2 regions of the Streptomyces sp. NPDC018263 genome follow, and region 2 is predicted to be linked to the other one. Evidence: riboswitches for the same ligand, from Rfam matches in the RefSeq annotation. Region 2 holds a riboswitch; the other holds the start of a gene.
The links. A riboswitch is a leader RNA that binds a small molecule or an ion and turns the genes downstream of it on or off. The one in region 2 is predicted to bind S-adenosylmethionine.

Region 1: linked by a shared signal. The riboswitch ahead of thrC (threonine synthase) and the one ahead of ACZ3HQ_RS23805 (aminotransferase class V-fold PLP-dependent enzyme) in region 2 are both predicted to bind S-adenosylmethionine.

What each region holds. Positions count from the first base shown of each region.
Region 1 is NZ_JBVHFA010000005.1:198,742-208,789, forward strand. Features, by position in the region: gene otsB (trehalose-phosphatase) at 1-726, shown strand, start outside; gene ACZ3HQ_RS16525 (alpha,alpha-trehalose-phosphate synthase (UDP-forming)) at 788-2,203, opposite strand; gene ACZ3HQ_RS16530 (glucosyl-3-phosphoglycerate synthase) at 2,278-3,222, opposite strand; SAM riboswitch class I at 3,359-3,516, shown strand; gene thrC (threonine synthase) at 3,534-4,808, shown strand; gene ACZ3HQ_RS16540 (MoaD/ThiS family protein) at 4,805-5,080, shown strand; gene ACZ3HQ_RS16545 (cold-shock protein) at 5,488-5,691, shown strand; gene groL (chaperonin GroEL) at 5,967-7,589, shown strand; gene ACZ3HQ_RS16555 (antibiotic biosynthesis monooxygenase family protein) at 7,678-8,010, opposite strand; gene ACZ3HQ_RS16560 (NADH:flavin oxidoreductase) at 8,311-9,438, shown strand; gene ACZ3HQ_RS16565 (VOC family protein) at 9,518-9,955, opposite strand; gene ACZ3HQ_RS16570 (hypothetical protein) at 9,970-10,048, opposite strand, start outside.
Region 2 is NZ_JBVHFA010000008.1:203,355-213,402, forward strand. Features, by position in the region: gene ACZ3HQ_RS23785 (NYN domain-containing protein) at 1-1,020, opposite strand, end outside; gene ACZ3HQ_RS23790 (hypothetical protein) at 1,086-1,325, opposite strand; gene ACZ3HQ_RS23795 (rhomboid family intramembrane serine protease) at 1,488-2,258, shown strand; gene ACZ3HQ_RS23800 (Lrp/AsnC family transcriptional regulator) at 2,255-2,536, shown strand; gene ACZ3HQ_RS23805 (aminotransferase class V-fold PLP-dependent enzyme) at 2,574-3,923, opposite strand; SAM riboswitch class IV at 4,094-4,210, opposite strand; gene trpD (anthranilate phosphoribosyltransferase) at 4,319-5,383, opposite strand; gene qcrB (cytochrome bc1 complex cytochrome b subunit) at 5,533-7,170, opposite strand; gene qcrA (cytochrome bc1 complex Rieske iron-sulfur subunit) at 7,167-8,225, opposite strand; gene qcrC (cytochrome bc1 complex diheme cytochrome c subunit) at 8,222-9,034, opposite strand; gene ctaE (aa3-type cytochrome oxidase subunit III) at 9,095-9,715, opposite strand; gene ACZ3HQ_RS23835 (response regulator) at 9,861-10,048, shown strand, end outside.

The DNA.
Region 1 (10,048 bases), on a different contig from region 2:
GCCCCCATCGTCGCCGACCCCGACCAGGCCCGCGCCCACCCCGGCGCGGTGCCGGCGCTGGCGGCTCTCGCGCCGAAGGTGGCCTCCGTCGCCGTCGTCACCGGCCGCCCGGCCGGGGTCGCGGTCCGCAACGGCGGCTTCGCCGGGGTCCCCGGCCTGGAGCACCTGGTCGTCCTCGGCCACTACGGCGCCGAGCGCTGGGACGCCGCGACCGGCACCGTCACCGCGCCTCCCCCGCACCCCGGCATCGCCGCGGTCCGCGCGGAACTCCCCGGCGTCCTGGACCGGGCCGGTGCCTGGCCCGGCACCTGGATCGAGGAGAAGGGCCGCGCGGTCGCCGTCCACACCCGCCGCGCCGAGGACCCCGAGGCCGCCTTCGAGACCCTCCGCGCCCCCCTCACCGACCTCGCCACCCGCCACGGCCTCATCGTCGAACCGGGCCGCCTCGTCCTCGAACTCCGCCCGCCCGGCATGGACAAGGGCGTAGCCCTCCTCGACCACCTCCGCGCCACCGGCGCCGAATCCGTCCTCTACGCCGGCGACGACCTCGGCGACCTCCCCGCCTTCGCGGCCCTGGAGAAGCTCCGCTCCGAGGGCGTCCCGTCCCTGCTGGTGTGCAGCGGCAGCAGTGAGGTCACCGAACTGGCGGAACGGGCGGACCTGGTGGTGGACGGCCCCGAGGGTGTGGTGGCTCTGCTGAACACCCTGGCGACCCACGCCGACTGACGCCTGTGGCCTCATCCTTGTCAGGGACGAGGCCACACAAGTGCGCTCGGTGCTACGGCGTTCAGCCCCGCAGCGCGTTCAACTGGTCCAGGAACCACTTGGTGGGGGGCAGGGCCGTGGCCGCTGCGGCCAGGTGCTTGGAGCGTTCCGCGCGGGCCGGGTCCGGGAGGGTCAGGGCCTCGTGGAGGGCTTCCGCCGTGCCGACGATGTCGTACGGGTTGACGGTGATCGCGTGCTCGGAGAGTTCCTCGTAGGCGCCCGCCTCGCGGGACAGCACCAGGGCCACGCCCTCGTCGGAGACGACCGGGACCTCCTTGGCGACCAGGTTCATGCCGTCGCGGATGGGGTTGACCAGGGCCACGTCGGCAAGGCGGTACGCGGCCAGGGAGCGGGCGAAGTCGTCGTCGAGGTGGAGGAGGACCGGCGTCCAATCGGGCGTGCCGTACTCGGAGTTGATCTCCTCCGCCACCCGGCGTACCTCGTCCATGTAGGAGCGGTACAGGGCGAGGTCCTGGCGGGAGGGGTAGGCGAAGGCGACGTGGACCACGCGCTCGCGCCACTCGGGGTGGTCCTCCAGGAGACGGCGGTACGCCAGCAGGCCGCGCACGATGTTCTTGGACAGCTCGGTGCGGTCCACCCGGACGATCGACCGGCGCCCCTCGCCGATCTGCTCCCGCAGCACCGCCATCCGCTCGTCCACGTCGGCCCGGTGCGCCCGCTCCCGCAGGAACTCCGCGTCCGCGCCGAGGCCGTGCACCCCGATCTCCGTACCCGACGGAATGCCCGGACCCAGCACCGCGTGGCAGCAGTCGGTGAACGCGTCCGCCCAGCGCCGGGTCAGGAAGGCCGCCCGGTCCGCGCCCAGGATGCCGGTGAGCAGCTCGGCCGCGATGTCGTCCGGGAGCAGGCGGAAGTAGTCCGGCGGCGCCCAGGGCGTGTGCGAGAAGTGCCCGATGCGCAGGTCGGGCCGGAGCTTGCGCAGCATCCGGGGGGCCAGCGCCAGGTGGTAGTCCTGGATCAGCACGGCCGCTCCCGGTGCCGCCTCCTCGGCCAGCGCCTGGGCGAACGCCTGGTTGTAGGCGCGGTACGCGTCCCACTGCCGGCGGAACTCCGCGTCGAACACCGGCTCCAGCGGCGTCTGGTACATCATGTGGTGCACGAACCACAGCGCCGAGTTGGCGATCCCGTTGTACGCGTCGGCGTAGACCTCGGCATCGATGTCCAGCATCCGCACCCGCTGCCCGCCGGTGTCCTCGGCGGGCAGCAGCCCGCCGTCCGCGCGCCGCACCGCCTCCCGGTCACCGTCCCCGAGCGCGGCGCACACCCACACCGCGTCCGTGTCCGGACCGATCGCCGACAGCCCCGAGACGAGACCGCCGCCACCCCGGCGGGAACTCAAGGACCCGTCGGGACCCACCGTGTACGAAACCGGGCCGCGATTGGACGCGACCAGCACCTCAGCACCCTGCGTAGCCATGGCCTCAACCTAGCCCGGCCCACAAATGCTCAAACGTACGCGCGACCGGCGAGCCGGACCGTATACGGCCGGGCTCACGCCACCTTCCGCTCCGCGTACTCCGCGATCTCCGCCATCGGCGGCCGCTCCTCGGTGTCCACCGAGTACGTACGCGGCTCGAACCCGCCCACCCCCCGCTCGAACTGGGTCAGCGCGGGCCGCACCAGGTGCCCGCGCGCCAGCCGGAGCTGCGCGGTGCGGTAGATCGCGGCGGCCATCCGGCCGAGCGCCTGCCCGTCCTGGTGCCGGTGCTTGCGCACGCCGACGTCCACCTGGGCCAGCGCGTCCAGCCCGACCAGATGCAGCGAGTCCACCAGCATGCCCAGCTCGACCCCGTACCCCACGGGGAACGGCAGCCGCTCCAGCAGCGAGCGGCGGGCCGCGTACTCCCCGCCCAGCGGCTGCACGAACCCGGCGAGCTGCGGCCAGTGCAGGTTCAGCAGCGGGCGGGCCATCAGCTCGGTCACCCGGCCGCCCTGCCCGGCGGCGCCGCCCAGCGGACGGTCGTACATCGCCTTGACCAGGTCGATCCCCGGATCGGTGAGCAGCGGGCCGACGATGCCGAGGACGAAGTCGGAGGAGAACTCGCGCAGGTCGGCGTCGACGAAGGCGATGACGTCACCGCTGGTCACCAGCAGGGAGCGCCACAGCACCTCGCCCTTGCCGGGCACGGCGGGCAGCCGGGGCAGGATCTCGTCCCGGTGCACCACTCGCGCCCCCGCTGCGGCGGCCACCTCGGCGGTGCGGTCGGTGGACCCGGAGTCCACCACGACTATCTCGTCCACCAGCGGAGCCTGGAAGACCAGGTCGTGGCGGATCACGGAGACGATGTCACCGACCGTCGCCTCCTCGTTCAGCGCGGGCAGCACCACGGAGAGGCGCTGACCGGACCGCTGCTTGGCGGCCAGCACGCGGTGCAGCGGGCGGTCGGCCACGGACCAGGAGCGGGTGGCCAGCCAGCGTTCGGTTTCCTCCAGCATGGTCTTCGGCTCCTCACTGCCTGATCCATCTCGCGGTTCGGACGACACCTTCAACTCTCCTGGCCTTCGGTTACAGTCTTGAACAACGCCGATGACCATCGCATGTCGAGGTCGGACGGCGTTCACAACCGAATACCGCTCATCCAGAGGGGCAGAGGGAAACGGCCCGATGAAGCCCCGGCAACCCTCCAGCCGGTCTCCCGTGCGCGACACACCGCCGCACGCGCGAGGCTCCCGGCTAGGGAAGGTGCCAAATCCGTCTCACGGCGAGATGCGTCGTGAGGAAGATGAGGAGAAAGGGCCTCGCCTCCATGGCTGTGCAGACTGTCGCCACCCCCACCGTCGATCTCGGACCCGCCGCCGCCCTGAGCTGTCGGGAGTGCGGACACCGCGTCCCGCTCGGTCCCGTCTTCGCCTGCGAGGAGTGCTTCGGGCCGCTGGAGATCGCCTACGACTTCTCCGCGTACGACACCGAGAAGCTCCGGGCGCGCATCGAGTCCGGCCCCGCGAACATCTGGCGCTACGCCCCGCTGCTGCCCGTCCCCGCCGACGTGGCGGACAAGCCGAACCTGAACCCCGGCTGGACCCCGCTGGTCAAGGCCGATCGCCTGGCGCGTGAACTCGGCGTCACCGGCGGGCTGTTCGTCAAGGACGACTCCGGCAACCCGACGCACTCCTTCAAGGACCGCGTCGTCGCCCAGGCGCTGGAGGCGGCCCGCGCCTTCGGCTTCACCACCCTCTCCTGCTCCTCCACCGGCAACCTGGCCGGCGCGGTCGGCGCCGCCGCCGCCCGCGCGGGCCTGCGCTCCTGCGTGTTCATCCCGCACGATCTGGAGCAGGGCAAGGTCGTCATGGCCGCCGTCTACGGCGGTGAGCTGGTCGGCATCGAGGGCAACTACGACGACGTGAACCGCTTCTGCTCCGAGCTGATCGGCGACCCGGCCGGCGAGGGCTGGGGCTTCGTCAACGTCAACCTCAGGCCGTACTACGCCGAGGGCTCCAAGACGCTGGCGTACGAGATCTGCGAGCAGCTCGGCTGGAAGCTGCCCGACCAGCTCGTGGTGCCGATCGCCTCCGGCTCCCAGCTCACCAAGATCGACAAGGGGCTGAAGGAGCTGATCGCGCTCGGCCTGGTCGAGGACAGGCCGTACCGGATCTTCGGCGCCCAGGCGGAGGGCTGCTCGCCGGTGTCGGCCGCGTACAAGGCGGGCCACGACGTGGTGCGGCCGCAGAAGCCGGACACCATCGCCAAGTCCCTCGCCATCGGCAATCCGGCCGACGGGCCGTACGTGCTCGACATCGCGCGCCGCACCGGTGGCGCGGTGGAGGACGTGACGGACCCCCAGATCGTGGACGCCATCAAGCTGCTGGCCCGCACTGAGGGCATCTTCGCCGAGACGGCGGGCGGGGTGACGGTCGGTGTCACCGCCAAGCTGATCGAGTCCGGCGCGCTGGACCCCTCGCTCACCACCGTCGTCCTCAACACCGGCGACGGCCTCAAGACCCTGGACGCGGTCGCCGGCACCGGTCTGACCGCGACCATCCGCCCGAACCTGGACTCCTTCCGAGAGGCTGGCCTCGCATGAGCGTGACCGTTCGCATCCCGACCATCCTGCGCACCTACACCGGCGGGCAGGCCGAGGTCGCCGCCGAGGGCGGCACGCTCGCGGAGGTCATCGAGGACCTGGAGAAGAACCACCAGGGCATCGCCGCCCGCGTCCTGGACGACCAGGGCAAGCTGCGCCGCTTCGTGAATGTCTACGTCAATGACGACGACGTGCGTTTCGAGGGCGGACTTCAGACCGCCACGCCCGACGGCGCGGGTGTCTCCATCATTCCGGCGGTCGCCGGCGGCTGAAATTTACCTCCGGTAATGGCCCCCTCCGCAAGAGAAACGGAGGGGGCCATTCTGTGTGATTGAGCGCGGTACAGTTGGGGAACGCGCTCCCGCTCCGGCGGGCCGGGCGTCCTTGATTCATGCCGCTGACCCGACAAGAAGCAGCCAAAATGCGCGGGTAATGTGCGGCATTTGTTGCTTTTGTGGGGCCCGACTTGCCCTGAATTCAGCCGAAGTTGCGGCAGATTCCGGACTGTGTCCGTCCAGAATTCTCGTCCGATTGACCTGTTGCAGACGGCAGTTGGACAGATACATTCAGCCGCGGTCGACGCGTTCCGGCGCACGCCCCCGACCGATTGGGGGGCGAGGTCTGACCCAGGTTCACGAGGTGTGGATCTGCGCAAGGGCCAGTAATAGGGGAGTTAGCCATGGCTCAGGGCACCGTCAAGTGGTTCAACGCGGAGAAGGGGTACGGCTTCATCGCGGTCGACGGTGGTGCGGACGTCTTCGTCCACTACAGCGCGATTCAGATGGACGGCTACCGCAGCCTGGAAGAGGGTCAGCGGGTCGAGTTCGAGATCTCGCAGGGTCAGAAGGGCCCGCAGGCCGACATGGTTCGCGTCACCGCCTGAACGTCTCCGGTTGAGCGCAGGGCCCGTACCCGTACAGGGTGCGGGTCCTTCGTTCTGTTAGGTCCCGTCCTGATCCCCCGAAGGCGCTTGCACTCGCCCTGGGTGAGTGCTAATCATTGCGTTAGCACTCTGAAGGTGAGAGTGACAACGAAGGACCGGGTCGGTGAGGCCCGCAGGCCGGGTGGGGCAAGGAACCACGAGGCCGGCGAGCCGTCCGTCGCGGGCGCGGGCGCGGTCCGAAGGAATCACCCCCAGTCCTGGAGGGACCACTTCACATGGCCAAGATCATCGCGTTCGACGAGGAGGCGCGGCGCGGCCTCGAGCGCGGCATGAACCAGCTCGCGGACGCCGTCAAGGTGACGCTCGGCCCCAAGGGCCGCAACGTCGTCCTCGAGAAGAAGTGGGGCGCCCCCACGATCACCAACGATGGTGTCTCCATCGCCAAGGAGATCGAGCTCGAGGACCCGTACGAGAAGATCGGCGCCGAGCTGGTCAAGGAAGTCGCCAAGAAGACGGACGACGTCGCCGGCGACGGTACGACCACCGCGACCGTGCTGGCCCAGGCGCTGGTCAAGGAGGGCCTGCGCAACGTGGCCGCCGGCGCCAACCCGATGGCGCTCAAGCGCGGCATCGAGAAGGCCGTCGAGGCCGTCTCCACCGCCCTGCTGGAGCAGGCCAAGGACGTGGAGACCAAGGAGCAGATCGCCTCCACCGCCTCCATCTCCGCCGCCGACACCCAGATCGGCGAGCTCATCGCCGAGGCGATGGACAAGGTCGGCAAGGAAGGCGTCATCACCGTCGAGGAGAGCAACACCTTCGGTCTGGAGCTTGAGCTCACCGAGGGCATGCGCTTCGACAAGGGCTACATCTCCGCCTACTTCGCGACCGACATGGAGCGCATGGAGGCGGTGCTCGAGGACCCGTACATCCTCATCGCCAACTCCAAGATCTCCTCGGTCAAGGACCTGCTCCCGCTGCTGGAGAAGGTCATGCAGTCGGGCAAGCCGCTGCTGATCATCGCCGAGGACGTCGAGGGCGAGGCCCTCTCCACCCTGGTGGTCAACAAGATCCGCGGCACCTTCAAGTCCGTCGCCGTCAAGGCTCCGGGCTTCGGCGACCGCCGCAAGGCCATGCTCGGCGACATCGCCATCCTCACCGGGGGCGAGGTCATCTCCGAGGAGGTCGGTCTCAAGCTGGAGAACGCCTCCCTGGACCTGCTGGGCCGCGCCCGCAAGGTCGTCGTCACCAAGGACGAGACCACGATCGTGGACGGCGCCGGCTCCTCGGAGCAGGTGCAGGGCCGCGTGAACCAGATCCGCGCCGAGATCGAGAACTCCGACTCGGACTACGACCGCGAGAAGCTCCAGGAGCGCCTGGCGAAGCTCGCGGGCGGCGTGGCGGTCATCAAGGCCGGTGCCGCGACCGAGGTCGAGCTCAAGGAGCGCAAGCACCGCATCGAGGACGCCGTGCGCAACGCCAAGGCGGCCGTCGAGGAGGGCATCGTCGCCGGTGGTGGCGTGGCCCTGCTGCAGGCCGGCCAGGTCTTCGACAAGCTGGAGCTGTCGGGCGACGAGGCGACCGGCGCCAACGCGGTCAAGCTCGCGCTGGAGGCCCCGCTGAAGCAGATCGCCGTCAACGGTGGTCTCGAGGGCGGCGTCGTCGTGGAGAAGGTCCGCAACCTGCCCGTCGGCAACGGCCTCAACGCCGCGACCGGCGAGTACGTCGACATGATCGCCGAGGGCATCATCGACCCGGCGAAGGTCACGCGTTCCGCCCTGCAGAACGCCGCCTCCATCGCCGCGCTGTTCCTCACCACCGAGGCCGTCATCGCCGACAAGCCGGAGAAGGCCGCCGCGGCCGCTCCGGGCGGCATGCCGGGCGGTGACATGGACTTCTGATCCGTCGTCTCGGATCAACTGTCCTTTCCTTGGGCGGCACTTCCCTCCGGTTTCCGGCGGGGGTGCGGCCCTCGGGCGTTCTCGGGCGTCAGTCGCGGGCGAAGGCGTAGGCGCGCTCCACCCGTGCGACCTCCACGCTGTACGAGGAGTACCAGCGGTCACGTCCGAGCCGCTGGGCCTGGAGATGCTCGGGATGGGCCTTCCACGCCGCTATCGACGCCTCGTCCGCGTAGTAGATGACGACGAGATCCCGGCCGTCCTCGCCCGTCAGCGACTCGCGCCCCAGATAGCCCGGCTGCGCCTCACCGAGTTCGGCCATGCGCGCACTCATCGCCGCGTAGCCTTCCAGGTCCTCGGCGGGCCGGGTGGTGATGATCACCGCGTAGTAAGGCGGTCGGGGGCGGATGAACGAGGTGGTCACGTGGGAAACCCTCCGTCGTAAGGCGCGTGAAGGGCAACGCTACTTCGAGGGGGGGTAGTTGGGTGTGCCCTCACATCGGCCGGCAGAACAGCAGCGCGTGCCGGGGGCCGGCTGAACCGGGGCGCCCGGCGGCGGGGCGAGCTGGGCCGGGAGCGGCCAGCGTGGCCGGGGTCACACTCGCCCGGTCCGGCGGAGCGGAATGCGGAGGCGGGTGGACCAGTTGTTTCACTAGGTGCACCATTGCGTGCTCACATACCAACCGGTATATACGACACCCCGTCCACACGAGGAGCCCCTCACGTGACCGTCACGACGTCCGCCGCCAGCCGCGCGGCCCAGCTCCTGTCCCGCCCGATCCAGCTCAACGGCCTCACCGTGCCCAACCGGATCGCGATGGCGCCGATGACCCGGATGTTCTCCCCGGGCGGCATCCCCGGCGAGGACGTGGTGTCGTACTACTCCCGCCGGGCCGCCAACGGCGTCGGCCTGATCGTCACCGAGGGTACGTACGTCGGGCACGACTCGGCCGGTCAGAGCGACAGCGTGCCGCGCTTCCACGGTGAGGAGCAGCTCGCGGGCTGGGAGAAGGTCGCGCGTGAGGTGCACGCGGCGGGCGGCACGATCGTCCCGCAGCTCTGGCACATCGGCATGGTCCGCCGCCAGGGCGAGCCGCCGTTCGCGGACGCCCCCGCCATGGGCCCGTCCGGTGTGCACAAGGCCGGTGCCGAGGCCAAGGGCCAGGCGATGACGCAGTCCGACATCGACGACGTGATCGGCGCCTTCGCGCAGGCCGCCGCCGACGCCGAGCGCATCGGCTTCGACGGGGTCGAGATCCACGGCGCCCACGGCTACCTGCTGGACCAGTTCCTGTGGGAGGGCACCAACCGCCGTACCGACGGCTACGGCGGCGACCCGGTCGCCCGCGCGCAGTTCGCCGCGGAGGTCGTCGCGGCCGTGCGCGAGCGCGTGTCCGCCGAGTTCCCGATCATCTTCCGCTACTCCCAGTGGAAGCAGCAGGACTACACCGCGCGGCTCGCCGAGACCCCGGAGGAGCTGGAGGCGATCCTCGCCCCGATCTCCGCCGCCGGTGCCGACGTCTTCCACGCCTCCACCCGCCGCTACTGGCTCCCCGAGTTCGAGGGCTCCGACCTCAACCTGGCCGGCTGGACCAAGAAGATCACCGGCAAGCCGGTCATCACCGTCGGCTCGGTCGGCCTCGACGGCGACTTCGTGGGCGCGTTCCAGGGCGAGGGCTCCCCGGTCAAGGGCATCGACGACCTCCTCGACGGCTTCGAGCGCGAGGAGTACGACATGGTCGCCATCGGCCGCGCGCTGCTCCAGGACCCGGAGTGGGCCGCGAAGGTGCTGTCCGGCCGGTTCGACGAGCTGAAGCCGTACGACGCGGCCGCGCTGGGCTCTCTTAGCTGAGGCTCTGTCCGCAAGGCTCTGTCTGCGAGGCGCCGGGTGGGTGAACTCCCGCCCGGCGCCTTTGTGTTGCCCGCGCTCCTCAGTTTTCCGGGTCCACCGCCGCCAGCCGTACCGTGCCGTCCTCGGCCACCGACCAGCCGGGGTTGTGGCAGATCTCCCAGCGGTGGCCGTCCGGGTCGGTGAAGTAGGCGTGATAGCCGCCGAAGGCCGCCCGCTGGGGTTCCTTGAGGACGTTCGCCCCGGCCTCGCGGGCGCGGGCCACGGCCGCGTCGACCTCGGCGGGGGAGCCGAGGTTGCGGGCCAGGGTGAAGGGGGTGCCGGGGGTGGCCGGGGCGCCGGTGTCGGCGGCCAGGTCGGCCAGCGGGAACAGGGCCAGCGCCACGCCCTTGCCGACCTGGTAGAAGACCACCTCGTCCAGGTCGAGCAGCGGGGTCCAGCCGAGGCCCTCGCTGTAGAAACGGCGGCTCGTCGCCAGGTCCTCCACGCCCAGAGTCACCATGCTGAGCTGCTGGTCCATGCTGCTGCCTCCGGCTACAGATTGCCCATCGGTTCGATGTCCACCTGGGTGGGGGTGCCCCAGACGCGGAGCACCTCGTAGTCGGTGAACTCG
Region 2 (10,048 bases):
ATAGCCGGTCTTGGTGACGTTGTAGCCGTCGACCACCAGATGGGCCTGCGGCAGCGCGAGCAACTGGTCGAGGATGGCCGGGTCGTGCTCGGACAGGGCGCGGGCGGCGATGTCCTTGGGGGTCATCCGGCCCGGCTCGACGGCGTCCACGGTCTCCGCCGGGCGCACCGACACCGGGGGCAGGGCGAGTTCACGGCGCAGCCCCTGGGCCGCCTCCAGGACGGTGTCGAGCAGCAGCCGTACCCGCATGTCCTCCACGCTGCGGCCCTCGCGGACCGCGCGGCGGGTCGCCTCCAGCGCGGCCTCCGACTCGCCGAGGCGGGTCTTGAGCCGGCGCGACTCGCTCTCGGCGGCGGAGACGGCGGCCTGGCCCTCGGCCCGCGCGGACTCGGTCTCGGCGCGCTCCTTGCGCAGCGCCGCCTCCCCGCGCTTGACGTCGCTCAGGGCCGAGCGCAGCTTGCGGTGCAGCGCGTCGGTCTCCTTCTTCGCCGCGTCCAGCTCGGCGCGCAGCCGGGCGGTCTCGGCTCTGGTGTGCTCGCGGGCCCGCTCCAGTTCCTCGCGGAGCTTCTCCAGCTCGGCGCGGCTCTCCTCGTCCACCCGCTCGGCGTCCGCGCGCTGCGCCTCCTCGCCGGCCGCGGCGACCAGCTTGGCCCAGCCGGGCGGGCGCAGCACATAGGCGGCGGCCGCGACGTCGAGGGGGTCGGCGGCCGGGGGCGGCGCGCCCGCCTCCAGCGCGCCGCACAGCTCGGGCTGGGTCTCCCTGTACCGCTCGGCGATCCGCTGCCGGAAGAGGCGTTCGGTCTCCAGGGCGGCGGCCATCGCGTTCCCGGCGAACTTGGCCCGCCGGTTGGGTGTGAACCGGGCGTACTGCCGCAAGGGGGCGGGCAGTTCGGCCATGGTCAGGGCACCGAAGGCGTCCGAGACGATTCCCACGACCCGGCGGCGCACGCCGTCGGGCAGCGGACGGTCAAGCACCTCGGCGGTGCCGTCCTCCGGCCCCCCGCCCGCGGTCTCCACCATCCGTCACACCCCAATGCCCGACATGCCCGATCCACCTGTCCGATCCCGCGCGGACCGCCCCGCCCTCAGGAGGCGGCGCCCGGCCTGTCCACGAGTTCCACCTGGTCCACCGCGTTGCACCAGCGGCAGCGGACCGACTCGATGGTCTCACTGACCACCTCGCGTTCCTCGACCGTCGGCTCCCCGGCCAGGTCGAGGTGGACGTACTCGACGGCCTTGGTGGAGCGGGTCACGTCGAACCGGGTGAGGTTGCCGCACAGGGTGCAGCGCCAGCGTGTCGTGGCGGTCGGCGGAGGAACCGTCATGGCGCAGCTCGCTTCCTTCTCGTCGCGTCTGGCGGACATCACGCGCGCCGGTCCGGCGCGTGTGGCCGTAACCCTACGGCCTGCCGGGTGTTCGCCGCCCGCCTGTCCGAAGCGGCGAGGCGGTCTGTACCAGTGCGTCCGGTTACGTCATGCTCTGTATTCATGATCAGAGAGTGGAGCACGACCGCCGCCCGGACCGTCAGGGCGGTCCGGGGCAACCCGGCGCCGCTGACATACGGCCTCATCGCCCTGTGCTGCCTGATCTTCCTGCTGGGCCCGGCCTCCGGTTTCACCCACACGTACGGCACCGGGGACGCCCTGCTCGCGGCGCAGCGGGCGTACTTCCGGCACTGGGGGGTGATCCCGGCCGGGCTCTTCGCGGAGCCGGTGCGCGAGGCGCTCACGCCGGTGACCGCGCTGTTCGTGCACGGGAGCTGGGTGCATCTGCTCGGCAACATGCTGTTCCTCTTCGTCTTCGGCGTGCTCACCGAGGAACGGATGGGCCGCGTCGAGTTCGCCCTCTTCTACGTCGGCTGCGGCTACCTCGCCCTGCTCGGGTACGCGCTGGCCAACGCGGACTCCGAGCAGTCCCTGGTCGGCGCCTCGGGGGCCATCTCCGCGGTCCTCGGCGCCTTCCTCCACCTCTTTCCGCGGGCCCGTGTCACCAGTCTCCTCCCGTTTCTCTTCTTCCTCCCGCTGCGCTTCCCGGCCTGGGTGGTGCTGCCCTTCTGGGCCGGCCTGCAGTGGTACGCGGCGGGCCGCGCGCCCGAGGGTCCCGGCGTCGCCTACCTCGCCCATGTGATCGGCTTCTGCCTCGGCTTCGGCTACGCCTGGCTCCGGTACGGGCGCAGGCGGTGCGAGAAGGAGGGTCCGGGCGAGACTAGAGTTGGGGCCGCCCCGGCTCCGGCGTCCAAGGGAGAGAACCAGCCGTGATCACCGCGATCGTCCTGATCAAGACCAGCGTGGACCGGATTCCGGAGATCGCCGAGCAGATCGCCGCGCTGGAGAGCGTGAGCGAGGTCTTCTCCGTCACCGGCACCTACGACCTCATCGCCATGGTCCGCGTGGCCCGCCACGAGGACCTCGCCGAGGTCATCCCCGGCCGCATCAGCAAGATCCAGGGCGTGGAGGGCACCGACACCCACGTCGCCTTCCGCACCTACTCCCAGCACGACCTGGAAGCGGCCTTCGCGATCGGCCTGGACAACTAGTCCCCTCCCCCGGCTGGTCCCCTCCCCCGGTACGCGGTCAGCTCTCCGGGACGCAGCGGCCGTTCTCCGTGCGGTAGGTCCAGCGGGCGCCCCGGGTGACCAGTTCGCGGACCGCTGTGACGAACCGGGTGACGTGCTCGTCCGGGGTGCCCGCGCCGAAGCTGACGCGGACGGCGTTCAGGGTGCCGGTGCCGCAGCCGGCCTGTTCGGCGGCGTTCGCCCCGAGGAGGGCGTGCACCAGGGGGTGGGCGCAGAAGAGGCCGTCGCGGACGCCGATGCCGTACTCGGCGGAGAGCGCGGCGGCGAGGTGGGAGCTGTTCCAGCCCTCCACCACGAAGGACAGCACGCCCACGCGCGGGGCGTCGTCTCCGAACAGGGAGAGCACCCGCACCTCCGGCACCTCGGCGAGGCCCGCCCGGAGCAGACCCAGCAGATGCCGCTCACGCGCGGCCGGCGCCTCGGGACCGGCCTCGGCGAGCGCCCGGCAGGCCGAGGCGATCGAGTAGGCGCCGATGACATTGGGGGACCCCGCCTCGTGCCGGGCGGCACCCTCGTGCCACTCCACCTCCACCGAGCCGTCGGCCCGCCGTGCCACCGTGCGGCTGGCGCCGCCGCCCGCGAGGTAGGGCTCGGCCGCGGAGAGCCAGTCCGCCCGCCCGGCCAGCACCCCGGAGCCGAAGGGCGCGTACAGCTTGTGCCCGGAGAACGCGATCCAGTCGACGTCCAGCTCGCGCACGCTCACCGCCTGGTGCGGCACCAACTGGGCGGCGTCCAGCACGATCCGCGCCCCGGCCGCGTGCGCGGCGGCGGCCAGCTCACGCACCGGCCACACCTCGCCGGTGACATTGGAGGCACCGGTGACGCAGACCAGCGACGGGCGCGCGGTGTCCCGGCCGGCGAGGGCACGCTCCAGCGTGCGCACGGCGCCCTCGTGGCTGCGCGGGGCGTCCAGGAAGGTCACGTCGGCCGCGCGCCAGGGCAGCAGCGCGGCATGGTGCTCGGTCTCGAAGACGTACACCTGGCACCCGGCGGGCAGCGCGCGGGCCAGCAGGTTCAGCGAGTCCGTGGTGGACCGGGTGAAGACGACCTGGTCGTCCTCCCGGCAGTGGAGGTACTCCGCGACCGTGCGGCGGGCGTTCTCGAACAGCTCGGTGGAGAGCTGCGAGAGGTGTCCGGCGCCCCGGTGCACGCTGCCGTAGTAGGGGGCGTAGGCGGCGACGTCGTCCCAGACCCGCTGGAGCGCGGGGGCGCTGGCGGCGTAGTCGAGCGCGGCGTAGCCGACCTCTCCCCCGGTGACGAGCGGCACGCGGACGTCCCGGCCGAGCACGGGCAGCGGGGCGGGGACGACATCGGTGGCGGCGGGGGCGAAGGCGGTGGAGACGGACATGGCTGAACTCCCGTGAGGCAGGCCGGAGTCACCGCGCGCAGGGCATGCGGACGCGGCACCGGAGAAAGGGTGGAAGGGGGTGTGCGGAGGCGGGGCTCGGCGGCCCTAGCGCATTCGCTTGCTCACGGAAGAAGGCTCCCTCGTACGACCAGGACCCCTGGTTCTCGAGGGGTCCGCGCTTGCCGTGGACCTTCTGGACCACGGCCTGGTCCTCACCCGGAGCACCCCGCCACGGACGGAGGGTTGCCGGACAGCCGGCCGGGGCCGCATGGCTGTCGCTCATGACCTGATCGGGAAGCTAGCCAAACGGAGCGCGCGGCGCAACCGACGTCCGGATGCCGGAACGCCGACGCGGCGAGGAGCAACCGCTCCCCGCCGCCCCCGCGGAACGACTCCTACCGGTTGCTGGCGGCCACCCACCGCTCCAGCGTGCGCGCCGCCGCCCCGGAGTCGATGGACTCCGCCGCTCTCGCCATGCCCGCCCGGAGCTGGTCCGCCAGCGGCTCCCGCGTCGGGTCCAGCGCGACCAGCGCGGCCGCCGAGTTCAGCAGCACCGCGTCCCGCACCGGTCCCCGCTCGCCCTCCAGCACCTTGCGGGCCACCATCGCGTTGTACGCCGGGTCACCGCCGCGCAGCGCCTCCACCGGCACCAGCTCGATGCCGACGTCACGGGGGTCGAAGACCTCCTCGGTGAACTTGCCGTCGCGCACGATCCACACCCGCGAGGGCGAGGTCGTGGTCAGCTCGTCCAGCCCGTCCTCGCCCCGGAAGACCAGCGAGGAGTTGCCGCGCTCGGCGAAGACGCCCGCGACGATCGGTGCCATGGCCAGGTTGGCCACGCCCACCGCCTGGGACCGCACCCGTGCCGGATTGGTCAGCGGACCGATCACGTTGAAGACCGTACGGACGCCGAGCTGGCCGCGGGCGGCGCCGACATGGCGCAGCGCCGGGTGGAACTTGACCGCGAAGCAGAAGGTGATCCCCGCCTCCTCGGCTACCTCGGCCACCCGCTTCGGCGTCAGCTCCAGGTTGACCCCGAGCCGCTCCAGCACGTCGGAGGAGCCGGACGCGGAGGACGCGGCCCGGTTGCCGTGCTTGATGACCTTCGCGCCGGTGCCGGCGACCACGATGGAGGACATCGTGGAGATGTTCACCGTCTTGGCGCCGTCCCCGCCGGTGCCGACGATGTCCACGGTCCGGCCGGGCACCTCGATGACATTGGCGTGGTCGTACATCGCCCGGACGATGCCGGTGATCTCCTCGACCGTCTCGCCCTTGGCGCGCAGCGCCACCAGGAAGCCCGCGATCTGGGCGTCCGTGGCCTCGCCGCGCATGATCCGGTCCATCGCCCAGGCGGTGGCGTCGGCGCTCTGGTCCCGGCCCTCCAGCAGGGCGTTCAGTACCTCGGGCCAGGAACGGCCCGCCGCGGTGTCGCCTCCAGCGGGGGTCACAGCGCTCATCAGGCCGCTCCTGGGTGTGTGTGAGGAAGACAGGTGTTCCGGGCACGCGGGGTGCCCGGTCCCACCCTATCCAGCCCGAACAGGGCGAAGGGCCCCGCCGGTGTTCCGGACGGGGCCCTTCGGCCGTGGCGTGGCGACGCGCGCGGGGATCAGTGGTGGCCGTGGCCGCTCGTGATCTCCTTGTACTCGTCGACGGTCGGCTTGGGGATCTGGTTGTCCTTGCCGTAGTAGGCGTTGGACAGCTTGACCCGCAGCCGCTCGGTGGGCTTCACCTTGCGCTCGACCCCGTTCTCGTCGACCGTGGGGCCGATCTCGGCGGGCTCGTACTGGTGGTGCGCCGTCAGGGTGTGGAGCTGGTCCTGGCTGAGCGGCTCGTGCACCTCGATGAACTCACCGTGCGGCAGGCGCTTGATGATGCCGGTCTCCCGGCCGTGCAGCACCTTGTCCTTGTCCCGGCGCTGGAGGCCGAGGCAGATCCGCTTGGTGACGATGAACGCGATCACCGGTCCGGCGAAGAAGAAGATCCGGACGAACCAGGTGACCTGGTTGATCGACAGGTGGAAGTGGGTGGCCCACAGGTCGTTGCCACCGCCGACCAGACCGATCATGTACACCGTGATCCAGGCGACGCCGAACGCGGTACGCGTCGGGGCGTTGCGCGGGCGGTCCAGGATGTGGTGCTCGCTCTTGTCACCGGTGACCCAGGACTCGATGAACGGGTAGACCGCGATGGCCATCAGCACGACACCGAACAGGACCAGCGGGATGAACACGCCCAGGACCAGCGTGTGGCCCCAGAAGTTGATCTCCCAGCCCGGCATGTAGCGGACCAGACCCTCGGCGAAGCCCATGTACCAGTCGGGCTGGGCGCCGGTGGAGACCTGGTCGGGCCGGTACGGGCCCATCGCCCAGATCGGGTTGATCTGCGCGACGGCCGCGATGGCCGCGATGACACCGAAGACCAGGAAGAAGAAGCCTCCGGCCTTGGCCATGTACACCGGCAGCAGCGGCATGCCGACGACGTTGGTCTCCTTCTTCCCCGGACCCGCGAACTGCGTGTGCTTGTGGTAGAAGACCAGGATCAGGTGCGCCACCATCAGGCCGAGCATGATGCCCGGCAGCAGCAGGATGTGGATCGAGTAGAACCGGGCCACGAAGTCGTGGCCGGGGAACTCGCCGCCGAAGAGGAAGAACGAGATGTACGTGCCGACGATCGGCATGGACAGGATCGCGCCCTCGGTGAAGCGCACACCGGTGCCGGAGAGCAGGTCGTCCGGGAGCGAGTAACCGGTGAAACCGGTGAACATGCCGAGGACGAACAGCAGGAAGCCGAACAGCCAGTTGACCTCACGCGGCTTGCGGAACGCGCCGGTGAAGAACACGCGCATCATGTGCACGAACATGCCCGCGAGGAAGATCAGCGCGGCCCAGTGGTGGATCTGCCGGATGAGCAGGCCACCGCGCACATCGAAGGAGATGTGCAGGGTCGAGTTGAACGCCTCCGACATGAGCTGTCCCTGGAGCGGGACGTAACTGCCGTGGTACTCCACCTCGTTCATCGACGGGTGGAAGAACAGCGTCAGGTACACACCGGTCAGGATGATGATGAGGAAGCTGTACATGCAGACTTCGCCCAGCATGAACGACCAGTGGTCCGGGAAGACCTTGCGCATGTTGGCCTTGGCCAGGGAGAAGATCCCCAGCCGGCCGTCCGCCCAGTCGGCGATGCGCTCGCCGGCCGGCGCCTTCCCGCGCGAGCGGGGGGCTTCGTTCGCTTCAGTACTCATCCGCGCTCCCAGAATGCAGGACCGACGGGCTCCGCGAAGTCGCCGAGCGCCTCGAGGTAGCCCTCGTCGTTCACACCGATGCGGAGCTGCGGCAAGGCGTGACCGGCGGGGCCGAAGATCACTCGGGCACCGTCGGAGAGGTCGAAGGTGGACTGGTGGCACGGGCAGAGCACGTGGTGCGTCTGCTGCTCGTACAGGGAGATCGGGCAGCCCACGTGGGTGCAGATCTTCGAGAACGCGACGATGCCCTCGTGGGACCAGGCCAGTTCCTGCTTGTCCTTGATGTCGTTCGGCTGGAGCCGGACGATCATCAGGGCGGCCTTGGCGATCTGGTCCTGGAAGTCCTCGTCCGTCTCCTCCAGGCCCTCGGGCTTGGCGAAGGTCAGCGAGCCGACGGCCACGTCCTCGGGACGCAGCGGCTCGTTGGTGTTGACGTTGACGAGGAGCTTGCCCTTCGCCCACAGCGTGTGGCGGAGCGAGTTGTGCGGCAGCGGACCGAGGTCGCGCAGCAGCATGACGCCGGAGAGCGGCACCAGGGCGAGCGCGCCGAACATCGTGTTGCGGATCAGCTTGCGACGGCCGATGCCGGACTCGGCGGCTCCCTGGCGGAAGTCGTCGAAGACCTGGGCACGGACCGTGGGCTCCGCCGCGATCGGGTGGCGCTCGGCCACCATCTCGACGTCGGACATCAGGGTGCGCGCCCAGTGGACGGCGCCCGCGCCGATGCAGAACAGCGCCGTACCGAGGGTCAGGCCGAGCGCGAAGTTGAGCGCGCTGATGTGCCCGATCGGGAAGACGAAGATCGACTTGTCGTGCGGGATCGTCACGTACGACGCGATGAAGCCGAGGGTGGCCAGCATCGAGATCGTGAACAGCAGGGCCACCGCGCGCTCGGACCGCTTGGCGGCCCGCTCGTCGATGTCCTGCACACGGTGCTCGTGCGGCGGCATACCCGGATCGGCGAACGGGGTCTCTTCGTCCGCGACGCTCACCGAGCCGTGCGGGTGGTCCTGCGCGGCGGGCAGGTTCTCTTCTGGAATGTCTTGGCTACTCATGACTTCTTGGCCTTTGCGGTCCGAGCGGCGACCCAGATGGCGACGGCGATCAGCGCGCCGAGGCCGAAGATCCAGGCGAACAGACCCTCACTGACCGGGCCGAGTCCGCCCAGCTCGAGGCCGCCGGGGTTCTCGGTCTCGCTGCTGTTGACCGCGTTCAGGTACGCGATGATGTCCTTCTTGTTCTTCTCCGTCATGGTGGTGTCGGGGAAGGACGGCATGTTCTGCGGGCCGGTCTGCATGGCCTCGTAGATGTGCTTGGGCGCGACGTCCTCAAGGCTCGGCGCGTACTTGCCCTTGGTCAGGGCACCACCCTTGCCGGTGAAGTTGTGGCACTGCGCGCAGTTGGTGCGGAACAGCTCGCCACCCGCGGCGATGTCCGCGCCTTCCTTGGAGTACTGCTCCTTGGTCGGCACGTTCGGTCCGGCGCCCAGCGACGCGACGTACGCGGCGAGCTGGTCGATCTGGGCCTGGTTGTAGATCGGCTTCTTGGCCGGGATCTGGGCCATCTGCGAGCTGGAGGCGGGCATGCGGCCGGTGCCGACCTGGAAGTCGACCGCGGCGGCGCCGACGCCGACCAGGCTCGGGCCGTCGGAGGTTCCCTGGCCACCGGTGCCGTGGCAGCTTGCGCAGCCCACCGAGTAGAGCTTCTGGCCCTCCTTGATGGTCAGGGACTGGGAGGTTTCATCGGCCTGCGCCTTGCCCGCGGGCGCGAACGCGGCGTACAGCCCCCCAGTGGCCGCCAGCGCGAGGAGTAGGACGACGACCGCCGCCAGCGGATGGCGTCGTCGTGCGGAGAGCTTTTTCACGGATTACCCCGGTGTCAGGATCTTCTGCGTCGGTGCTTCTGGATGTGCGGGCGGTGCCCGCTACTTGATCAAGTAGATCGTGGCGAAGAGGCCGATCCAGACCACATCGACGAAGTGCCAGTAGTAGGACACGACGATGGCGGCGGTCGCCTGCTCGTGAGTGAACCTCTTGGCCGCGTAGGTGCGGCCGAGGACCAGCAGGAAGGCGATGAGTCCGCCCGTCACGTGCAGGCCGTGGAAGCCGGTGGTCAGGTAGAACACGGAGCCGTAGACGTCGGAGGACAGCGAGATGCCGTCCTTCTTCACCAGTTCCGTGTACTCGAAGATCTGTCCGCCGATGAAGATCGCACCCATCACGAAGGTGACGATGAACCATCCGCGGAGCTTCTTCACGTCCCCGCGCTCGGCGGCGAACACGCCGAGCTGGCAGGTCAGGGAGGAGAGCACCAGGATCGTGGTGTTCGTCGCGGAGAAGGGCACATTCAGCGCGTGCGCCATCTCCTTCCAGTGATCCAGTCCGGTCACCGATCGAGCGGTGAAGTACATCGCGAAGAGGGCCGCGAAGAACATCAGCTCGGAACTCAGCCAAATGATGGTTCCGACGCTGGTGAGGTTCGGCCGGTTGACCGACGGGTGCGCGTGCCCGGTATCTACTGTCGTTGCTGTCGCCACGACCGACATTATGTCGGTCGCTTATCTCGCCCTCACTCCGGGGGTGCCGTTCGGAGTGTCTTCGCCTGTCGTACCGGTGTTGACGTGCTGTCCCAGGGAGTAGCATCCGGCCCACAACGGCCTGTCCGTAAGACGCCGACGTCTCGGAGGAAGCATGCAGCCGACCGCCACTGTGCTGGTGTACAGCGACGACTCCAACACCCGTGAACAGGTACGGCTCGCCACCGGCCGCCGGCCGGCTCCGGACGTGCCCCTGGTGGAGTTCGTCGAGTGCGCCACGCCCGAAGCCGTGGTGCGCGAGGTGGACCGCGGCGGCATCGACGTCTGCGTACTGGACGGCGA